Regions from separate parts of the Bacillus sp. KICET-3 genome, predicted to be linked through region 2. Evidence: a T-box and tRNA genes for the amino acid it is inferred to sense, from the RefSeq annotation. Region 2 holds a T-box; the other holds one or more tRNA genes.
What was found. A T-box is a leader RNA that pairs with one kind of tRNA and senses whether it is charged. The one in region 2 lies ahead of tyrS (tyrosine--tRNA ligase), so its partner is inferred to be a tRNA-Tyr.
Positions count from the first base shown of each region.

Region 1: it has a tRNA-Tyr gene. The T-box ahead of tyrS (tyrosine--tRNA ligase) is inferred to sense a tRNA for this amino acid. The anticodon was not compared.

Region 1 is NZ_CP137345.1:994,286-1,005,471, reverse strand. It holds gene R5H20_RS04995 (M14 family metallopeptidase) at 1-376, opposite strand, end outside; gene R5H20_RS04990 (TGS domain-containing protein) at 671-1,996, opposite strand; tRNA gene R5H20_RS04985 (tRNA-Leu) at 2,480-2,561, opposite strand; tRNA gene R5H20_RS04980 (tRNA-Leu) at 2,574-2,662, opposite strand; tRNA gene R5H20_RS04975 (tRNA-Cys) at 2,673-2,743, opposite strand; tRNA gene R5H20_RS04970 (tRNA-Gly) at 2,759-2,833, opposite strand; tRNA gene R5H20_RS04965 (tRNA-Gln) at 2,887-2,958, opposite strand; tRNA gene R5H20_RS04960 (tRNA-His) at 2,974-3,046, opposite strand; tRNA gene R5H20_RS04955 (tRNA-Trp) at 3,068-3,141, opposite strand; tRNA gene R5H20_RS04950 (tRNA-Tyr) at 3,149-3,233, opposite strand; tRNA gene R5H20_RS04945 (tRNA-Thr) at 3,240-3,312, opposite strand; tRNA gene R5H20_RS04940 (tRNA-Phe) at 3,319-3,391, opposite strand; tRNA gene R5H20_RS04935 (tRNA-Asp) at 3,409-3,485, opposite strand; tRNA gene R5H20_RS04930 (tRNA-Met) at 3,505-3,581, opposite strand; tRNA gene R5H20_RS04925 (tRNA-Val) at 3,605-3,680, opposite strand; tRNA gene R5H20_RS04920 (tRNA-Glu) at 3,798-3,872, opposite strand; tRNA gene R5H20_RS04915 (tRNA-Ser) at 3,888-3,979, opposite strand; tRNA gene R5H20_RS04910 (tRNA-Asn) at 3,987-4,061, opposite strand; rRNA gene rrf (5S ribosomal RNA) at 4,071-4,186, opposite strand; rRNA gene R5H20_RS04900 (23S ribosomal RNA) at 4,298-7,230, opposite strand; rRNA gene R5H20_RS04895 (16S ribosomal RNA) at 7,436-8,985, opposite strand; gene R5H20_RS04890 (nucleotidyltransferase-like protein) at 9,272-10,156, opposite strand; gene R5H20_RS04885 (YgzB family protein) at 10,378-10,746, shown strand; gene perR (peroxide-responsive transcriptional repressor PerR) at 10,777-11,186, opposite strand, start outside.
Region 2 is NZ_CP137345.1:3,117,346-3,128,531, reverse strand. It holds gene R5H20_RS15980 (alpha/beta hydrolase) at 1-107, shown strand, start outside; gene R5H20_RS15975 (hypothetical protein) at 536-1,153, opposite strand; gene tyrS (tyrosine--tRNA ligase) at 1,487-2,734, opposite strand; T-box leader at 2,779-2,992, opposite strand; gene R5H20_RS15965 (MarR family transcriptional regulator) at 2,967-3,500, opposite strand; partial or broken gene R5H20_RS15960 (DinB family protein) at 3,821-4,243, shown strand; gene R5H20_RS15955 (type 1 glutamine amidotransferase family protein) at 4,648-5,280, opposite strand; gene R5H20_RS15950 (helix-turn-helix transcriptional regulator) at 5,356-6,318, opposite strand; gene R5H20_RS15945 (MurR/RpiR family transcriptional regulator) at 6,620-7,420, shown strand; gene R5H20_RS15940 (PTS transporter subunit EIIC) at 7,550-9,127, shown strand; gene R5H20_RS15935 (6-phospho-alpha-glucosidase) at 9,127-10,488, shown strand; gene R5H20_RS15930 (PadR family transcriptional regulator) at 10,769-11,104, shown strand; gene R5H20_RS15925 (DUF2812 domain-containing protein) at 11,106-11,186, shown strand, end outside.

The sequences.
Region 1 (11,186 bases), 2.1 Mb from region 2:
TGCCGTTGGTCACTTTTACATGGTCAACCGTAATGAAAGGTGCACCGGTGTAACCACGGTCCTTATATTTTTTCCATTGAGACAGCGGTTTGCCGTCATACGTCCAGCTTAAGCTCTTCACATCAACACCTTGCGGAAGCTTAAACGCAGCATGAAGCGTTCGTTTCTCTGTCATCGAAGCAACATTGTTGTCCAGTTTTAGCTTCTGAGATTTTTTAGTCTTATTTAGATTGGACGTCTTTACTTTTGTCTGCTGACCGGACGCCATCCCCTTGGCAGCCTGCGCCATAGCAACGCCGGGGGTTATCGCTCCCAGCAGCATCATAAGCGATAAGACCAACATCAGATAACACGTTGTGAACGTTTTTTTAAACATAGAAAAATGCCAACCCCGTTTCTGTACTGAGCGCGATATTTTCAAGTTGTTACATTGATAAGAAAAAAGTTAATCCTGGTTCTAGCAGATTCTAAGCTTCTGCATTTCGTTTAAACCTGCAGAACCTTGGTTCTGAAAATAACAAAGTATTTCAACAAGCTTACAACTTCCTCATACTGCTTCAGCAGAACTCATCCACCGCGTACTCCGATATATCTCGGAGTTCACGCTTATAAGGCTGTCTGCTCAGACGTTTCCTTCAGGCAATACTTACGAAATGTTAAAGACGAGCGCCTACCTCAGTGTTGGTCCCATAACTGGTCCCAAGGCGCTGAATGCCCGATCAAAACGTCGCATCGCTGTCTCGAGCGGACCGGTAGGGAGCTGTGCAATCAACCACCCTGTCACCATCGTCACGGTTGCGACGAGCAGATCACCGAATGGAATCGCCCCGATATCATACTCGACCCCCGATAGTTCGAGACCCCATATCACGACAAACTGAGCTGCATACATTGTCAACGCTACACGTCCGACTCCCGCGAATGGCATTAACACACCAGAGTTCTTCTTCGGTACGAGACATACCAGTCCCAGCGTCAAAAATGCGGCCCCCAGCCCCAGCAGTGTCTGGAACGTTGACGCACTGTGCGGAGCAATCGAAAGAAGATTATGCCACAGAGGCGGTTCCACGTTGAACGGCCAGATTGCATACTGGTCCGGCTGGGTGGCGGCGGTGCCTTGAACGCCTACGAGCCACTCTTCAAAGGAACGGCTCAGCCCTGGAAGAACGAAAGCGCCCAGCACCTTAGAGACAGCGAGCATGATTGCGCCGCTGCCCACTAGCCAGAGTGCAGTACGCGTCTTGGTCAGATCAAAGCGCCCGATCGCCATACCGGCGACAAAAGCGGGTGCAAGTGCGAGCGCGGACAGCGGGCCGCCTGCAATATCACCAAGTAAGTACGCTCCCGACAGGACGCTGCCTCCGAGAATCATCAGCGGCGGACTCACTGCAATCAAAGCTGCTGCCGTTGCAACGAGTACACGCGTCGAACGACGAACGAGCACCAACGCCAGCACAAACAGTGCCGCATAAGCGGGCAAGATCACCCCGAACGGAGTATTCAGCATGATGAGCAGATATCCTATCATATCGATAAATACCGCGCGGGCAAGCATCCGCGTCCGAAATGCGGCCGGGTCTGTTCCTCGATCCATCATGCGCCCGGCCATGATCGAGTAGGAAATGCCGCCACAAAGCACAAATAACAGCGTCGTATTCCCGGAGACGATTGAACCGTTCGTCTCGTTCAAGGCGAAGTGCTGCAAATACATCCCTATCACCGCCAGCCCCCGAGCTGCATCAAGCGCCACAATACGCCCTGTGCCCCGCGAATTCTTCCTCCGTACGATCTTCTGCCCTTCGGCCGAGTCCCGGGTGACGATTTCAACGTGCGCACCGTCCTGAAGCGGAGTTGATAAATTGACCAGCTTTCCGTTTAATTTGCCTGCAACCGCATTTTCCAGTCCGCAGCTAATGGAAGCCGCGACATCCTCGATGCTTGCTTCCTCTTCATATTCTCTGATAGACCCATCAGGCAGTTTAATACTGATTGACAACTTGTTTTCCTCCTCAAAAGATTAATGCTTACGTGTTCTATTTTTTCTTTGCCTATATTTGGATGAGATCTTGCTGTATTCCAATATAGCGGGCAGATGTAGCTAAAGTTTGATCAACTTGTAAACAAAACGTAAACAGATGTCTAAACTGTGGAGGGTAAGAACATATACACTTGTGATCCAAAATTTGTGTCGAGGAAAATTCTCTAAACAAATAAAAGCACCTTGTCGATGACAGGTGCCTGGTTCTTGCTAAAAGAGCTCATTTGATTGGAGGGGTTTCAATAAGGGGATCGTCAAGCAAGAGGCTGAGCTGCTTGAATGCTATAAACCATTTCATGATACGATTAATGAAGGCCGCGGACAACAACTGATCATTGAGTTTATTTTGGCAGGTTTGCCGCTTGGATGAGGAATAAATAAAAAGAGCGTTCCTTATAAAAGGAACGCTCTTTCATCGTTTGGCAATACGATGTTTAGTGATACCGGTGGTCGGGGTCGAACCGACACTCCCGAAGGAACACGATTTTGAGTCGTGCGCGTCTGCCAATTCCGCCACACCGGCATGTGTGAGCTATGGTGCCGAGGGCCGGACTTGAACCGGCACGGTAGTCACCTACCGCAGGATTTTAAGTCCTGTGTGTCTGCCAATTCCACCACCCCGGCAAGGGCACTAAGGCGACACCCGGATTCGAACCGGGGATAAAGGTTTTGCAGACCTCTGCCTTACCACTTGGCTATGCCGCCATCATTTTAGAAAATTGGAGCGGAAGACGGGATTCGAACCCGCGACCCCCACCTTGGCAAGGTGGTGTTCTACCACTGAACTACTTCCGCATGTTAATGATGAACTCATTTTATCATATTCAGCTTATTGATAAAAGATGAAACTGGGCTAGCTGGATTCGAACCAGCGCATGACGGAGTCAAAGTCCGTTGCCTTACCGCTTGGCTATAGCCCAATATTATTCATAAAGGGCGATTGATGGGAATCGAACCCACGAATGCCAGAGCCACAATCTGGTGCGTTAACCACTTCGCCACAACCGCCATAAATTCTAAGGTGTAAATTGGCAGGGGCAGTAGGAATCGAACCCACACCGGAGGTTTTGGAGACCTCTGTTCTACCGTTAAACTATGCCCCTAAAAGAATGGTGGAGGGGGACGGATTCGAACCGCCGAACCCTGAGGGAGCGGATTTACAGTCCGCCGCGTTTAGCCACTTCGCTACCCCTCCAAACAGTGCCGGCCAGAGGACTTGAACCCCCAACCTACTGATTACAAGTCAGTTGCTCTACCAATTGAGCTAGACCGGCAAAAGGTGGCTCGGGACGGAATCGAACCGCCGACACACGGATTTTCAGTCCGTTGCTCTACCAACTGAGCTACCGAGCCGTATATTCAAACTTCAATGGCGGTCCGGACGGGACTCGAACCCGCGACCTCCTGCGTGACAGGCAGGCATTCTAACCAACTGAACTACCGGACCATTTTTATTTAATCTGTTTTGGTTGCGGGGGCAGGATTTGAACCTGCGACCTTCGGGTTATGAGCCCGACGAGCTACCGAACTGCTCCACCCCGCGATAATGTGAAATTTTAATAGATATGGTGGAGGATGACGGGATCGAACCGCCGACCCTCTGCTTGTAAGGCAGATGCTCTCCCAGCTGAGCTAATCCTCCGCAGTACAGGACGTACAAGTGCATGCGTTGCAACAGGCCATCGCATTCTTAACATGCCTTCCTTTAAAAAGCTCTGGCGAAATGCTTGTGCTTCTTAACGTGCTGTCCAAAAAAGAATGGTGACCCGTACGGGATTCGAACCCGTGTTACCGCCGTGAAAGGGCGGTGTCTTAACCACTTGACCAACGGGCCAGACGTATTTGAAAGTGGCGGAGAGCAAGGGATTCGAACCCTTGAGACGGCGTTGACCGCCTACACGATTTCCAATCGTGCTCCTTCGACCACTCGGACAGCTCTCCAATAAAATGGCTCCGCAGGCAGGATTCGAACCTGCGACCGATCGGTTAACAGCCGATAGCTCTACCACTGAGCTACTGCGGAATATGGTCTGCCTGGCGATGTCCTACTCTCGCAGGGGGAGACCCCCAACTACCATCGGCGCTGAAGAGCTTAACTTCCGTGTTCGGCATGGGAACGGGTGTGACCTCTTCGCCATCATCACCAGACAATTTAGTGACAAAGATCATTATACTATGTATTTGAAAAAATGCAAGAGCATTTTTCGAGAAATTATTCTCTCAAAACTAGATAACGGGTAAAGACCATTCACAAATATTTAGGTTAAGTCCTCGATCGATTAGTATCTGTCAGCTCCATGTGTCGCCACACTTCCACCTCAGACCTATCAACCTGATCATCTTTCAGGGATCTTACTTCCTTATAGGAATGGGAAATCTCATCTTGAGGGGGGCTTCATGCTTAGATGCTTTCAGCACTTATCCCGTCCGCACATAGCTACCCAGCGATGCCCTTGGCAGAACAACTGGTACACCAGCGGTGCGTCCATCCCGGTCCTCTCGTACTAAGGACAGCTCCTCTCAAATTTCCTGCGCCCGCGACGGATAGGGACCGAACTGTCTCACGACGTTCTGAACCCAGCTCGCGTACCGCTTTAATGGGCGAACAGCCCAACCCTTGGGACCGACTACAGCCCCAGGATGCGATGAGCCGACATCGAGGTGCCAAACCTCCCCGTCGATGTGGACTCTTGGGGGAGATAAGCCTGTTATCCCCGGGGTAGCTTTTATCCGTTGAGCGATGGCCCTTCCATGCGGAACCACCGGATCACTAAGCCCGACTTTCGTCCCTGCTCGACTTGTAGGTCTCGCAGTCAAGCTCCCTTGTGCCTTTACACTCTGCGAATGATTTCCAACCATTCTGAGGGAACCTTTGGGCGCCTCCGTTACCTTTTAGGAGGCGACCGCCCCAGTCAAACTGCCCACCTGACACTGTCTCCCTGCCCGATAAGGGCAGCGGGTTAGAAGGTCAATACAGCCAGGGTAGTATCCCACCGATGCCTCCACCGAAGCTGGCGCTCCGGTTTCCAAGGCTCCTACCTATCCTGTACAAGCTGTACCAACATTCAATATCAGGCTGCAGTAAAGCTCCACGGGGTCTTTCCGTCCTGTCGCGGGTAACCTGCATCTTCACAGGTACTATAATTTCACCGAGTCTCTCGTTGAGACAGTGCCCAGATCGTTGCGCCTTTCGTGCGGGTCGGAACTTACCCGACAAGGAATTTCGCTACCTTAGGACCGTTATAGTTACGGCCGCCGTTTACTGGGGCTTCAATTCGCACCTTCGCATACGCTAAGCGCTCCTCTTAACCTTCCAGCACCGGGCAGGCGTCAGCCCCTATACTTCGCCTTGCGGCTTCGCAGAGACCTGTGTTTTTGCTAAACAGTCGCCTGGGCCTATTCACTGCGGCTCTCTCGGGCTTGCACCCTAACAGAGCACCCCTTCTCCCGAAGTTACGGGGTCATTTTGCCGAGTTCCTTAACGAGAGTTCTCTCGATCACCTTAGGATTCTCTCCTCGCCTACCTGTGTCGGTTTGCGGTACGGGCACCTCTCACCTCGCTAGAGGCTTTTCTTGGCAGTGTGGAATCAGGAACTTCGCTACTATATTTCACTCGCCATTACAGCTCAGCCTTATATGGGAAACGGATTTGCCTATTTCCCAGCCTAACTGCTTGGACGCGGATATCCAATACCGCGCTTACCCTATCCTCCTGCGTCCCCCCATTGCTCAAATGGTGAGGAGGTGGTACAGGAATATCAACCTGTTATCCATCGCCTACGCCTTTCGGCCTCGGCTTAGGTCCCGACTAACCCTGAGCGGACGAGCCTTCCTCAGGAAACCTTAGGCATTCGGTGGAGGGGATTCTCACCCCTCTTTCGCTACTCATACCGGCATTCTCACTTCTAAGCGCTCCACGAGTCCTTCCGGTCTCGCTTCACAGCCCTTAGAACGCTCTCCTACCACTGTTCGCAAGAACAGTCCGCAGCTTCGGTGATACGTTTAGCCCCGGTACATTTTCGGCGCAGAGTCACTCGACCAGTGAGCTATTACGCACTCTTTAAATGGTGGCTGCTTCTAAGCCAACATCCTGGTTGTCTAAGCAACTCCACATCCTTTTCCACTTAACGTATACTTTGGGACCTTAGCTGGCGGTCTGGGCTGTTTCCCTTTCGACTACGGATCTTATCACTCGCAGTCTGACTCCCAAGGATAAGTCTTTGGCATTCGGAGTTTGACTGAATTCGGTAACCCGGTAGGGGCCCCTAGTCCAATCAGTGCTCTACCTCCAAGACTCTTACCTTGAGGCTAGCCCTAAAGCTATTTCGGAGAGAACCAGCTATCTCCAGGTTCGATTGGCATTTCACCCCTACCCACACCTCATCCCCGCACTTTTCAACGTGCGTGGGTTCGGGCCTCCATTCAGTGTTACCTGAACTTCACCCTGGACATGGGTAGATCACCTGGTTTCGGGTCTACGACCACGTACTCATGCGCCCTATTCAGACTCGCTTTCGCTGCGGCTCCGTCTTTTCAAACTTAACCTTGCACGGGATCGTAACTCGCCGGTTCATTCTACAAAAGGCACGCCATCACCCGTTAACGGGCTCTGACTACTTGTAGGCACACGGTTTCAGGATCTCTTTCACTCCCCTTCCGGGGTGCTTTTCACCTTTCCCTCACGGTACTGGTTCACTATCGGTCACTAGGGAGTATTTAGCCTTGGGAGATGGTCCTCCCGGATTCCGACGGAATTTCACGTGTTCCGCCGTACTCAGGATCCACTCAGGAGAGAACGAAGTTTTGACTACAGGGCTGTTACCTCCTATGGCGGGCCTTTCCAGACCTCTTCATCTACCCCGTTCTTTTGTAACTCCGTATAGAGTGTCCTACAACCCCAAGAGGCAAGCCTCTTGGTTTGGGCTGTTCCCGTTTCGCTCGCCGCTACTCAGGGAATCGCATTTGCTTTCTCTTCCTCCGGGTACTTAGATGTTTCAGTTCCCCGGGTCTGCCTTCTCATATCCTATGAATTCAGATATGGATACTGCTCCATTACGAGCAGTGGGTTTCCCCATTCGGAAATCTCCGGATCAAAGCTTGCTTACAGCTCCCCGAAGCATATCGGTGTTCGTCCCGTCCTTCATCGGCTCCTAGTGCCAAGGCATCCACCGTGCGCCCTTTCTAACTTAACCGTTAAAAAGAATCACTACGTGATATCTTGCATTACAATTGAATGTGAATGTCTACTTTCGTTATCTAGTTTTCAAAGAACAACGTGCAGTGCCGCACAGGATGTGCAAACACTTGTTTGAAGGAATGATCCTTCAAAACTAAACAAGATCCAAACGCACCTGTCTATAAGACCGCGAGGTCTTATATTCCGTATAATATCCTTAGAAAGGAGGTGATCCAGCCGCACCTTCCGATACGGCTACCTTGTTACGACTTCACCCCAATCATCTGTCCCACCTTCGGCGGCTGGCTCCAAAAGGTTACCTCACCGACTTCGGGTGTTACAAACTCTCGTGGTGTGACGGGCGGTGTGTACAAGGCCCGGGAACGTATTCACCGCGGCATGCTGATCCGCGATTACTAGCGATTCCAGCTTCACGCAGTCGAGTTGCAGACTGCGATCCGAACTGAGAGCAGATTTGTGGGATTGGCTTAGCCTCGCGGCTTCGCTGCCCTTTGTTCTGCCCATTGTAGCACGTGTGTAGCCCAGGTCATAAGGGGCATGATGATTTGACGTCATCCCCACCTTCCTCCGGTTTGTCACCGGCAGTCACCTTAGAGTGCCCAACTGAATGCTGGCAACTAAGATCAAGGGTTGCGCTCGTTGCGGGACTTAACCCAACATCTCACGACACGAGCTGACGACAACCATGCACCACCTGTCACTCTGCCCCCGAAGGGGAAGCCCTATCTCTAGGGGTGTCAGAGGATGTCAAGACCTGGTAAGGTTCTTCGCGTTGCTTCGAATTAAACCACATGCTCCACCGCTTGTGCGGGCCCCCGTCAATTCCTTTGAGTTTCAGTCTTGCGACCGTACTCCCCAGGCGGAGTGCTTAATGCGTTTGCTGCAGCACTAAAGGGCGGAAACCCTCTAACACTTAGCACTCATCGTTTACGGCGTGGACTACCAGGGTATCTAATCCTGTTCGCTCCCCACGCTTTCGCGCCTCAGCGTCAGTTACAGACCAGAGAGTCGCCTTCGCCACTGGTGTTCCTCCACATCTCTACGCATTTCACCGCTACACGTGGAATTCCACTCTCCTCTTCTGCACTCAAGTTCCCCAGTTTCCAATGGCCCTCCCCGGTTGAGCCGGGGGCTTTCACATCAGACTTAAGAAACCGCCTGCGCGCGCTTTACGCCCAATAATTCCGGACAACGCTTGCCACCTACGTATTACCGCGGCTGCTGGCACGTAGTTAGCCGTGGCTTTCTGGTTAGGTACCGTCAAGGTACCGCCCTGTTCGAACGATACTTGTTCTTCCCTAACAACAGAGTTTTACGATCCGAAAACCTTCATCACTCACGCGGCGTTGCTCCGTCAGACTTTCGTCCATTGCGGAAGATTCCCTACTGCTGCCTCCCGTAGGAGTCTGGGCCGTGTCTCAGTCCCAGTGTGGCCGATCACCCTCTCAGGTCGGCTACGCATCGTCGCCTTGGTGAGCCGTTACCTCACCAACTAGCTAATGCGCCGCGGGTCCATCTGTAAGTGGTAGCTAAAAGCCACCTTTTATAATTGAACCATGCGGTTCAATCAAGCATCCGGTATTAGCCCCGGTTTCCCGGAGTTATCCCAGTCTTACAGGCAGGTTACCCACGTGTTACTCACCCGTCCGCCGCTAACCTAAGGGAGCAAGCTCCCGTCGGTTCGCTCGACTTGCATGTATTAGGCACGCCGCCAGCGTTCGTCCTGAGCCAGGATCAAACTCTCCATGAAATAATGGAGCGCAGATTAAGCTCGTCACATCCTGTGACAACATCTGCATGACCTGCATCGTGCAGGCCCCTGACTACGCACATTCGCATGCGCGATTTATTTAATGAATTAACAGGTACGTTTTGTCTTGTTTAGTTTTCAAAGATCATTTCCGCTTCAATCAGAAGCGACTTTATTAGTATAACATTTTCAACTAGGCGTGTCAAATGTTTTTTATTTTTTTCAGTCGCTGCTGCTTTAGTAAAAAACCGTTTCGCTAACAGCGACGTCTAATAATATATCACCATCAAGAATCAGAGTCAACACTTTTTTTTATAAAATATCCTCGGTGAAAAATCTTTTGTCCCTTTGTTTCAATCGGCTCTACTCCAACCAGGTCCTTTTCGACCAAAAACTCAAGAATAGCGCCGAGGTCCGCCGTGAAATATTTAAGCTCAGGATGTGTGAGCAGTTCGGCAAATTGCCAAACGTTTTTTTCGCCCATCACATTCAGAATGTGTGCGGCTCCGATTTCAGCTTTGGAATGAATGAGAAAATCGCTTGCGAGGAATAATAACTCCAGCCGTTTTTGCAGACTCTCATTGCTTTCAATCAGTTCTTTATAAAGCTTATATACCTGCGGCTCCATATGCCGGACTTGGTTCCATACCGTTACTTCGGGATGGAAGCCTTTATCAATCACTTCGATTCTGGCCAGATGATGAAGAGCGTGCACGATGGAATTGTAAGCATCCAAAAACTGATCATCTTCAAAAAACGCTTTTCCTTCTATATACCTTCTGATTAATTTTCCGTATTCAAGCCCAATTTTCAGTTTTCGCTCTGAAAAAGGGAATGTATTGAGCTGTTCAATCAGCTTTACGATATATTCGTTTCGGTCAAAGAGAATTTTCCCGTTCAAAATCCAATCTATGATTCTTCTGTTTGTTCCAAGCAGGATCCATTCTTGAAGCTGTTCAACGGAAATGATATGAAGAGAAGCCGTTTTTCCGTCAAATTCATAATGCTTCACGAATACCGGTTCCTCAGCCTTATTTACGATTACTAATAATGCCGCATCAAAGTTATCTGTTGCTGAAGAGGTTTGGTTTCTCCTCTCTATGATCATCACAGCTAAAGTATCAGGGCGGCTTGCTCTTTCTTGGTAAATCGGACGGAGAAGATTTTCCATCACCATTCCTCCAATACAGATGTAAAATACGTTCTCTAAAATGCTTCTCTTTCGTTTTCTACCTACTTCTACGAGCCAATAAAAACTCCTTTATTTTGAAAACACATTGACATATTATAATCAATTCCCCGGAAACTCTCTATAGAAAAATACCATTTCATTCATTTTTATTAAAGAATAACACATCTTAGATATGCTATATTAGAGAGAGGGGGATGAATATGGCGAAATATTCTAGTAAAATCAATAAAATCAGAACGTTTGCCTTAAGCTTAGTATTTGTCGGCTTCATCATTATGTATGTCGGTATCTTTTTCAGGTCTTCTGTCTTGCTGATGTCGGTGTTTATGCTCTTGGGGGTTTTATCTATCATGCTGAGCACGGCGGTTTATTTTTGGATTGGTATGCTTTCAACAAAAGCGGTCAAAGTCATCTGTCCGAATTGCGAAAAGCCGACCAAGGTCCTCGGCCGGGTTGATATGTGCATGCACTGCAGGGAGCCTCTTACGCTTGACAAAAATTTAGAAGGAAAAGAATTTGATGAGTCATATAATCGAAAGTCCGTCAGGCAGGCACTGAAACAAAAATAAGCTGACCGTTAAAAAAGCGGCCAGCTCTTTTTAATGGCTTTCTTTTTTATCGCATTCCTGACATAAACCGTATATCTCCAGTCTGTGGTGACTGACTTTAAATCCTGTCACATGTGAAGCAAGCTGCTCTACTTCATCCAGCCCCGGATAGTGAAAGTCTACGATCTTTCCGCAGCGTTCACAAATCGCATGGTAGTGCTCGGAAGTCACAAAGTCAAACCGGCTTGAAGAATCTCCGTATGTCAATTCTTTCACGAGCCCTGATTCTTTAAATACCCGTAAATTGTTGTAAACCGTTGCTACGCTCATGTTCGGAAATTTTCCTTCCAGAGCTTTATATATGTCATCTGCAGTTGGATGAGACATAGAATTTACGAGGAATTCCAGAATGGCATGACGTTGAGGAGTAATTCGCACCCCGGTTTCCTTCAACGCTTCCA
Region 2 (11,186 bases):
TATCCCATAGCGGTTTAAATAAGATGTTCGGTTCTCCGGATGCGCCAAAAGAAGCACAGGATATGACAACAGCTGTTATGGCGTTTTTGCAGAAGAACAACAAATAAGCTTGAAAGGGGGGCGGTTTGCCGCGGCTTTCCTTCAAGATGTCCAGAAGCTGCTTTTCAACGAAGAAAAGAAAGGCCGGAATATAGCTGCGGCCTTTCTTTTTCTGCTTTTTACCCAGTGTTTCATGAAACTCTTCGCTTTTCGATGAGGGGCAAGTAATGCCAAAGAATTCTAAATCTACCCCAAATCGCCACTTTTCGTAAGGCAGCAGTCAAACAAGTGAAAAAGGATATGATGTTTTAGGGGAGGGGAATACCGGTGTATGCCGAGTTTGACGGAGCCCTTATTTAAAGCACTCTAAGGGGTGTTTTTTGTGCAGGGAGATACATTCCATCAATAAAAGGCAGGATCTGCTGAGTGTGATTTCGATAAGGGAATGTTTGTTCTTTTTTTCTGAGAAGAAAAGCCCTAAAAAGGGCAATCTTCGTTAATTATTAACTTTAATCGTATGTTTTACTTCTTTTCCAAGAGGCTCAAATTCGTTGTTTGTCGGAGCATCAACCCGGATTTCAATCGATTTTAAATTCTTAACAGACGATTTTTTCAGAATGTACACATTGGCGCCTTCATTTTTCACTTTTCCTAGATATTCTCCTTCGATATGTTTGGAGATAAGCATTTCAGGCTCAAGCTGTTCTTTCGTATCAGTGACAATTGTGGCTTGTCCCAAATAAAAATTCACATCATCATCTGATGTATTTTCGCCTGACATTTCAATTGTTACGGCGTTAACTGTATCGCCGACTTTCACGCCGAGCAGTTTAGCTGTTGCTTCATTTTTCGGTTGCATTTCTTTTAATTGAACACTCTTAATCGTATATTTCATTGGTCCGACAGTGCCGTTTATATTCAATTTGTTATTCGTATAGATATCTTTCCCTTTCAGGTTTTCATCTTCCTGTGTATTGTCATTATCAGACTTTTTGTTTTCGCTTGCGGCAGATTTTTTAGTATCCCCGCTGTTTTTTGCGGTTTCTGAAGAACCACAAGCCCCCAATACAATTGCTAAACAAACCGTTAGAAATAAAACTGTTGCTTTCTTCATGATTAACCCCCAGATCATATTTATGTACGTCTTTAATCATAGGGCAAAATAACTAAAATATCAATGGGGTATTTCCATTTTTGTAAAATGTTTCACTTCTGTATCCGGGCTGGCATACTGTGAATCCCAGGTTTGGCAATGGCCTCTGCTCCGATACGACGACTCTGAGTGCTCTCATTACAGGTGATCCATTAATCATGTTGTGTGTTATTCTTAGTTGTCTTCATGAGATAGCATGTATATTAAAAACAGACTGAAGTTCCTTATTCAGCGGCAAGATTGAATCGGTGATAATATTAAACAGCCTGGCGCAGTAGCCAGGCCATATATGTTTCACTCGTCTGTTTTTAACTTTACAAATGTTCGTTTTCCGATTTGAATAATCATATTCTGCTTCACGGTAATCTCCGTTTGAACATTCATTATTTTTTCTCCGTCAACTCTGACACCCCCGTTTTGGATCATGCGGCGCCCCTCGCTCTTGGAAGGGAGGAGCTCCAGCTTGTTGAGCAGATCGATAATCGATAGTTTCCGATCGCCTTTCCAAAGCGCCGCCGGGATATCTTTAGGCAGACCGTTTTCTTGAAAGACCGTCTTGAAAGACTGTTCGGCGTTTTCTGCCGCTTTCGATCCGTGATACATCCGGACGATCGTTTTGGCTAAAAACATTTTGGCGTCCCTCGGGTGAACAGCTCCAGTTTCTAAGTCTTTCACAAGCTGTTTTTTCTCCTCGAGTTCTATGTCCGTGGCCAAATGGATATACTTTTTCATCAGGCTGTCCGGCAGCGACATCGTTTTTCCGTACATCTCGTTTGGGTGTTCATCAATCCCGATGTAGTTATTTTTGGATTTAGACATTTTTTCGATGCCGTCCAGGCCTTCCAACAGCGGCATGAGAATAACGACTTGTTTTTCTTTGTTGTATCTTTCTTGGAAATGCCGTCCCATCAGCACATTGAAATGCTGGTCTGTTCCCCCCAGCTCAATATCGCTTTCGAGAACGACGGAATCGTATCCCTGCATCAACGGGTAAAAGAATTCATGCAGGGAAATCGGTTTTTGCAGGGCGATGCGCTCTTCAAAATCATCGCGCTCCATCAAGCGGGCCACGGTTATTTTTCCTGCCAAATCAATGACATTCTCTAGGTTTAATTTCTTCAGCCAGTTTGAGTTGTAATGAAGCTCGACTTTTTCTTTGTCCAGCACTTTTCCGAATTGCTGAAAATATGTTTTGGCGTTATGCCGAACTTCTTTATCAGTCAGCTGTTTTCTGGCTGTGGACTTCCCTGTCGGATCACCGATTTTCCCAGTGAAATCACCAATCAAAAGCTGTACAATATGGCCGTTTTCTTGAAATTGGCGAAGTTTGTTTAAGACGACGGTATGTCCCAGATGAACATCCGGTGCAGAGGGATCTAATCCAAGTTTGATTTTCAGCGGTTTGCCTGTTGAAATGGAGTTGACGAGCTTGGCCTTTAATTCCTCCGGCGGTATGACTTCCTGGGCGCCTGTCATGTATAGCTGAAGCTGCCTTTCTACTTCTTTTTGCTGTGCTGCTGTAAGCTGATCAAATGCTTTCATCGTTTTTCCTCCTTTTTTATAAACAAAAAAAAGAGCCCATCCCCTTAAGGGACGTGACTCAATGCACGCGGTACCACCCTGGTTGAAGACAGCGTCTTCCGCTCATTCAGATAACGGGGTTTTCCGTTCTTTGCTACTGTTGTTCACAAAGAAAGCTCCGGGAGGTAATTCACGTTTGTCTGTGTGCCGGCTTACACCTTCCGCCGGCTCTCTGAAACAGGGAGACAAGCCGCTACTGATTCCCGTCAAAGCTTATGGTATGAAGATTGTCAGCCACTTTTCTAAGCAGCTTTTTCAGGGTTTCTTGCTCCTCTTTCGTCATGCCCGAAATAAGCTGAGTTTCCCCTTTGTGAAACTGAGGGTAGAGTTCCTCGATCACTTTTTTACCGGCTGCAGTGATCGAGACAAAAACGAGTCTTCGATCTCTTGTATCAATGCTTTTGGAGCAAAACCCCTTTTTTTCAAGCGTTTTAATCACATTGCTTGCCGTAGCTGTTGAAATGCCTGACAGCTCAGCGATTTTTCTCGTTTCAAGCCTGCCCCAAATCCATAGATCGTAAAGAATGGAGAAGGCGGTCCAAGACAATTTGTATGAAGAAAGAACTTCAGTCTCCATTTTGACACGGAGCCTTTGAGCAGATCGGTAAAGATTTGTAGCGATCGAAATCGCTTCCAGATTTAGAGACTCAACATGCATTTGTTTAAGTTTGCTGAGTGTGTCGTGTTCTTCATTGCGGAGCAGCGATCTTTTATTTAAACGTTCCATGTGTCAGACCCGCCTCTAATTATCAGAATCATTAGCTATGAAATGAATTTTAACAGAGATGAATATGGATTTCAAGTATATTTTTGCATGATTCAAGGGGAATGCTGTTATAACTGCGGATGTTCAAAGAATGATGCATGTGTGAAGTCCGTTAACATGATTGCTTTCTTATCTTTTTTTGCATTGATAACTTTAGCTATTTTAGAACATAGGTACACATTTTTCTGGTGTAATCCACCTAAAAGCAAAGGGGAGGACAAATTTTAATGAGTAACAATGATTTACTTATATTGAATTTTGAAGAGGTTCGGTGAAGGAGCATAAAAGTTTGGAAAGCCATACCTCAACAAATGCTAAATTGGAAGCCAGACGCAGATGCTTTAACGTGTGCTGAAATGATTAGGCATTGATTAGAAGGCGAGTTTCTTTATCACCAAGTTCTGATCGGAAGAGGTAGTAAAGCATGATCTAATTTATCCAATCCATTTGAAAACAGAAAATTTACAGCGGTAGATGATGAACTTGCATTCGCTAAACCTTTTCGTGAAGATTTCTTGAATTACATTAAGACGCTAAGTGTAAGCGATTTAGAGAATGTTCAAATAGACCGTTCTGATGTCGGTTATGTCAGAACCCTCGGAGATATGTTAATGCGCATCGCTTACCACGAATCTGTTCATACGGGTCAGTTATTAGACTATATGAGAACAATGAGAATAGACCGCCCGAACATCTGGGATTGATAGCAGAGGAGAAGGCTTTGCAAAGTCTTGTCTTTTTATCTGGCTTAGCATTTGCGCTATTTTTAAGCGTTATTTTGCACATTCAACTTTATAAAACCCAGTTGTCTGCACATGAGAAATGAGCTGGGTTTCTTAATATTTACATGCAATCTGTTATAGGATAATTCAAATCTTCCTAGTAAAAAAGCGACTGCTTGTTATTCCGCAATCGCGCCTGATTCTTGAAAATCGTTCCATCTTTATCACCAAAGAAAAAAGCCCGCCATTGTTACCAGTCTATTTATACCAACGTCAGGATGTGCTTTGTTCGTTTTTAACTTCCATAAACATTTTTAAGTTATATAAAAAAATCCAAGTATTGATGCTTTGACATTGTCTAAAGCAGGGTAATTTTTAGACTGAGCTCATCCATTTATTGTATCCATTAATCGGAAGAAATGTTCGGGATTATGAGTCTTATTTAGGTTATACCATGAATGCAATGTATCTGGTGCAAATACATCTAATTTTTTCAGTACTTCCATTGCAAATTCCAGAGGAGCAATTCCTGATGCAGTAACCAAATTCTCATCAGATACCGCAGGTTTCATCTCATAAAATTTTTCTCCTTTATAATTAGGACAGACCATTTTAATATACTCTAAGTTATTGCTTGTATGCTTTCTGGAATCTAAGTACCCGCTATTCGCTAAACCCTCAGTTGCACCGCAAATTCCGGCGACAATAGTGCCAAGCTTTAAAGCTTCGCCAACTTTTTTCAAGATAGATTGATGAATATCTTCTCCCCAAGTATTTCCTCCAGGTAAAACTAAAAGATCTTTACTCTCAAGAGTACACTCATCAAGGGAAATATCGGGTTTTATGCTTAATCCTCCCATCGTAGTCATCATTTCTTTATTAGCTCCTGCTGTAACTACTTTTAAAGGTGCTACATCTTTTTTGAAATACCTTCCTGAGTTTAGTTCAGCAATTAAATATCCATATTCCCAGTCTGACATTGTATTAAATACATAAAGATAAACTTTTTTTGTTTGCATCCAAGAACACTCCAATCACAATTGATATAGCCCATTATAAAATAACTTCCCTGACAGCTATCGTCAGGGAAGTTATCATACTTGATGAAATTTTATTAATTCCGACAGAACTTCAATAAGTCTTTTTTTAAGACTTATTGGCTCAATAACCTGAATAGATTTACCGTACGGTAAAATTAAATAAGGCACATATGTATGGATCATATCTTTTTCAAGAAGAAATACTGCTTGATTTGAAGTCCGTTCTTGTAAATAATGTCCTAAAAACCAATGTTGGCAAATGTCATCCAACGCCCTTCGGTTCCCATTAATAACCAAAGAGGCGATTCCTTCCTTATCTTTAATAGTTGGAAGGAGGTTTTTCAAAAAAAAGTCACGTGCTGAAAAATTTTCCGGCCGGTTACATTTATTTTCGGTTAGTATTAGACTTTCAATTTGATCTACTCTAAAACTACGGATATCATTCCTAAGATGACAAAATCCGATCACATACCACCTATTATTCCAATAAATTATTCTGTACGGATCGACCAATCTATACTTGGATTGCTCTTCGCCACTTTTATGGTACAGAATTTTTACAGAGTATTCGTCAGCTACAGCCTGCTCCAACTCCTTCAAGAAAGGTTCCATAGAGAGGGGACTTGATCGGCTGATTACTTCAAGACTGGTTAAATGTTGGTTTCTCTTTGATTCCTGTTCTTGGTTTGAATATTTGCTTAACTTTGAAACAGCCCTTTTTAGTGCTTCACCTCCATAATATCCGGCTTCTTCTGCAAAAACAGCAGCGTGGAATAGTGAGGTTTGCTCCTCAAAATCAAAAAAAAGAGGAGCTTCAATAAAATTGTCCAATAAAGTGTATCCACCGTTATGTCCCGTGTCTGAAATGATAGGTACACCGCTTGTTGAAAGTGTATCAATATAACGATACACAGTCCTTATATTCATCTCTAACTTTTCAGACATTTGTTTTGCGGTAATTTTTTCACCTGAACTAAGCATCCATAGAATTGCCAGCATATTATCAATTTTAGGCATATAAACCCACCTTTATCATTGAATTAACTTATTTCTTTGAATTAGACTATGTCTTGTCAGTTTAAGTATCATTTCTTCCCAATCTATTTCCGATTTTTAGTATAACCCATCAAGTGCGTTATTTCACAACCAGTAATATTCATGAAAAAAGGCTGGAGCGGTTGACAACAACTGATTTTCCCGCAGGGTCTGCGATGACCATCCATGCTGATTGAACTGAAATCTAGCGCACGATTATAATAGGAATTGGCGAAAAAGCAGGGATTAAAACGAACATCGTGTACACGAGGGGGACTCATTTTTGAATACGACCGATAAAATATTAATGGACTATGCAATGGACAGAAACTTAAATCAGTCTGAAAAAGATATTTTGTCCTTTCTCATTCAAAAAAAGATGGAAGGGGAGCAATTAAGTATAAGAAAAGCTGCCAATAAACTGTTTGTTTCCACGACTTCCATTCTGCGGCTTTGTAAAAAACTCGGTTTTAGCGGATATACCGAGTTTATTTATAACCTGGGGCTCAAAGTTGCCAAAATGCCGGATACAGAAGCGGAGTTCCTCGAAGGGATTCATAGTCCGCTGGAAACAAAGCGAAAAGAATTTATGCAAAATTACGAACTCACATTTCTTTCACTAAATGAAACGCATGTTCAGGTCTTCCTGGAGCAACTTCAGAAATGCCAAAAAATTTATTTTTACGGCGCAGGATTTTCAACTACTTTCTCCAATTACCTTGCTAAAAAGATGGAACTGTTCGGCTACTATGTATCGAACTCCTCTACAAGCGACAGCCGCGCTTTATTTTGGAACAACATCCAGAAGTACGAATTATTCATCGTATTTTCACGCTCCGGAGAAACGAATCGTGTGATTGAAAAAGTCAAGATTGCCAAAAACAATGGATTGAAGACGATTCTGTTTACCGGAAATAAACACAGCACAAACGCTTCACTGGCTGATCTTGTCTTTCCCGTTATCGACCCGACGATTGAATCCCAGCAGGAGTTTCAGGTCACTTCTTATGAATCCAATATGATGCTGCTGATTGATACCTTGTTAAGCCTCGCTATCCAAAAAGGCATTATCAAGGAGTTTTAATTCCTGTGACATTTCACATCATTTGTTGACATGATACAGATTCGACGAAATCTCTTTTTTAATCGTGGACCCGGCGCTATACTTTGTTTGTAATTGATAACGCTTACTTTATGCGAAAGGAAGGTTGGGATGAAAAGGGTTTTAAATGGGCTGCAGCTTTTTGGCAAATCATTATTTGCGCCGATTTTGATATTGCCGATCATCGGGCTGTTTATCGCATTCGGGAATGTTTTTGGGAACGGCAATCTGGCAAAGTACGTGTCTTTTCTCAATTATCCCTTCATACAGCACTTCGGGCAATTTATATCCGGTTCAGCGGTTTCTATTCTTCAAAACCTGGCGCTGGTCTTTGCTGTCGGCATTCCGATCGGACTCGCGAAAAAAGATAAAGGCTATGCCGCGCTAACAGGTCTGGTATCCTTTGTCATTTTTATTAACGCGATGCACCAGGTGATGCAGCTGTCGAACCGCTTAGTTCCTGCTGATCAGATGCAAGCATCCGGTCAGGCACTTGTTTTAAATGTCCAAGTTCTTGAAATGGGTGTATTTTCAGGGATCTTACTAGGAGCGCTTGTCAGTGTTCTTCACAATCAATACTGTGACAAACAATTTAAAGGCGTGATGCAAATTTATTCCGGCCATCGGTTTGTCGCCATTTTGGCGATTCCGAGCGCGATGATTCTTGGCGCGCTGGCCTCGGAATTTTGGCCGTTTGCCCAAAACGGCATTACATGGCTGGCAAACAGCATTAAAGATTTAGGTGTGTTCGGATTTTTGGTATACGGTTTTCTCGAAAGAATTCTTATACCGACAGGGCTGCACCATCTCATCTATACGCCTTTCCTGTATACAGAATTAGGCGGAACAGCCCATATCGGCGGCGATATGATTTACGGTGCCAGAAATATTTACTTTGCCGAAATGGCCGATAAATCGGTGAAAGTGCTCAGCGGCACAGTAAACTGGGATGCCCGCGGGTTAAGCAAGATGTTCGGGTTGATGGGGGCTGCGCTGGCATTGTATGCCACTGCCAGTAAAAAGAAAAAGAAACAGGCAAAAGCCATTTTACTGCCGGCAGCCGTTACTTCATTTCTTTTAGGCGTAACAGAGCCATTGGAATTTTCATTTCTATTTGTCGCGCCGATCCTGTTTGTTGTGCATGCCGTTCTTGCCGGTACAGGAATGATGCTTCTCAGCATTTTCGACGTACATGCAATCGGTGCGAACGGGATCATCGACTTCCTGCTGTACAATTTGCCGCTCGGTACAACAAAATCGAATTGGCCGATGTTTATTGTTGTTGGCTTGATCATGTTCGCGCTATACTTTGTCACTTTCCGGTTCCTGATTGTAAAACTGAACTTAAAAACACCCGGCCGTGAAGAGGATGAGGTGCCTTCCGGTACAGCGGCGACACAGGAATATGCCGCACAGCGGGAAACAGCTGCAGGACATACCGCCGCCTCCGGTCTCGGTGAAACGATCATCCAGGCATTGGGCGGAAAAGACAATATTGAAAATGTAGATAATTGTTATACGAGATTAAGGCTGATTTTAAAAGATCCAACTATCGTTGACGAAGCAACCTTAAAACAAACCGGCTCAAAAGGTGTGATAAAATCCGGCAACAATGTACAAGTCGTCTATGGACTACATGTAAAACATGTTAGGGATCAAGTGGATATGACATTAGGAGGCGTTACATAATGAAAACGTACAAATTAGCCATTGCAGGAGGCGGAAGCACGTATACCCCTGGGATTATCAGAAGCTTAATGGAACGATTGGAAGACCTTCCGTTATCAGAAATTCGTTTTTATGATATCGACGGCGAGCGCCAATCAAAGGTGGTCATTGCAGCGAAAGCGGTTATCTCCGAATATACAGACAAGATTGTCATCGTGGACACAACTGATCCAGAGACGGCATTTACAGACGCAGATTTTGTGTTCGCCCAAATGAGGGTAGGAAAATATAAAATGAGGGAACTTGATGAAAAAATCCCTCTTTCCCACGATGTTGTCGGCCAGGAAACATGCGGACCCGGCGGATTGGCGTACGGGTTAAGAACGATCTCCCCAATGGTGGAATTAATTGATTTTGTTGAACAATATGCAAAAGAGACTTGCTGGATCGTCAATTACTCCAACCCTGCGTCAATAGTGGCGGAAGCCGTAAGGAAACTGCGTCCGAAAGCGAGAGTCCTGAATATTTGTGATATGCCGGTTGCAACGATGCGCAATATGAGCGCCATCCTCGGCGTCAACCGGGAAGATCTGGTTGTTGACTACTTCGGTCTGAATCATTTCGGCTGGTTTACAAAAGTCGAAGTCTACGGCGTTGACCGTCTGCCTGAGCTCCGGGAGCATATCCATAAACACGGATTACTGACAGAGGATATTTCCAAAATCGATTATCGGCATGCGGACGCATCTTGGATCAAAACCTTTAAAAATATCAAATTGATAATGGACTTTTTTCCGGAATACATCCCAAATCCTTATTTGCAATACTATCTTTTGCCAGATTTGATTGTGGAGACATCGAATAAAGAATATACAAGGGCAAATGAGGTCATGAACGGCCGCGAAAAAACATTGTTTGAAACCGTTAAGCAATATGAAGAGACGGGTGTGCTTTCCGATCAGTTCCATGTAGGCGTGCATGGCATTTTCATCGTGGATGTCACCGTATCTCTGGCGAAAAATTTAGGGAAACGGTACCTTGTCATGGTTGAAAACAACGGCACAATCCCGAATCTTCCGGATGATGCCATGGTCGAAGTGCCTTGCCTGATCAATGCCGACGGTCCGGCACCTGAATATGTCGGGGACATTCCGTACTTTTACAAAGCCATGATCGATCAGCAGCTGGCCTCGGAAAAAATCCTGGTAGAAGCGATAACAGAAGGATCTTATGAGAAAGCGCTGCAAGCCTTCACATTAAACAAAACACTTCCTTCCTCAAAAGTGGCAAAAGCCGTTTTGGACGATTTAATCGAGGCGAACAAAGCGTATTGGCCGGAATTGAAAAGCAAATACAGAGACGGCGTTTTGATTCATTCGTAAAGTACGAGTTCCTCTTTTTGGAGGAGCTCTTTTTTCTTAGAAAGTAAAAAGAGGAAAACGAACATTTGAGAATCCGGATGGAAAAATATGAGTGATAGAGCGGCCGGAGCCGGGAAAGGCGGTAGTCTATCTGTGATACCAAAAAAGTGATCTCAGCCGGCGGTGGTTTCTTTATGATGACAGAATTCAGAAAGAATATCGTATTGACAAATCAAAAGGAAAATTCTATTATATCAATAAGTGATATATTAGTTATTGATATAAGAAATGAGGTGACCACTTGCCAAAGCAGCGTTCACAGGAAATGGATCAGCTCACCGATCCAGCGTATTACATCGTCTTAACATTGCTAGAACCAAAACATGGATATTCCATCATGCAGGAAATAGAGGAGATGACCGACGATTCATTTGCTATCGGTCCGGCTACTCTATACACACTGTTAAAGAAATTACTTCAAGCAGGGGTCATTCAACTTGTAGACAACGACAACCCGCGCCGCAAAGTATACCAAACAACTCTGCACGGCCGAGAATTATTAAAAAAAGAAATTCAACGCAAAAGAGTGATGGCTGAGCACGGAGAGCTCGCTTTTCAACAATTGAAAGGGGATTAATATGAAACAAAGAAAATATATCATGTCCGATGGCTTGGCCTTTTCAGAAGAAAAAGATATGAAAAAACTCAGTGATATGGCC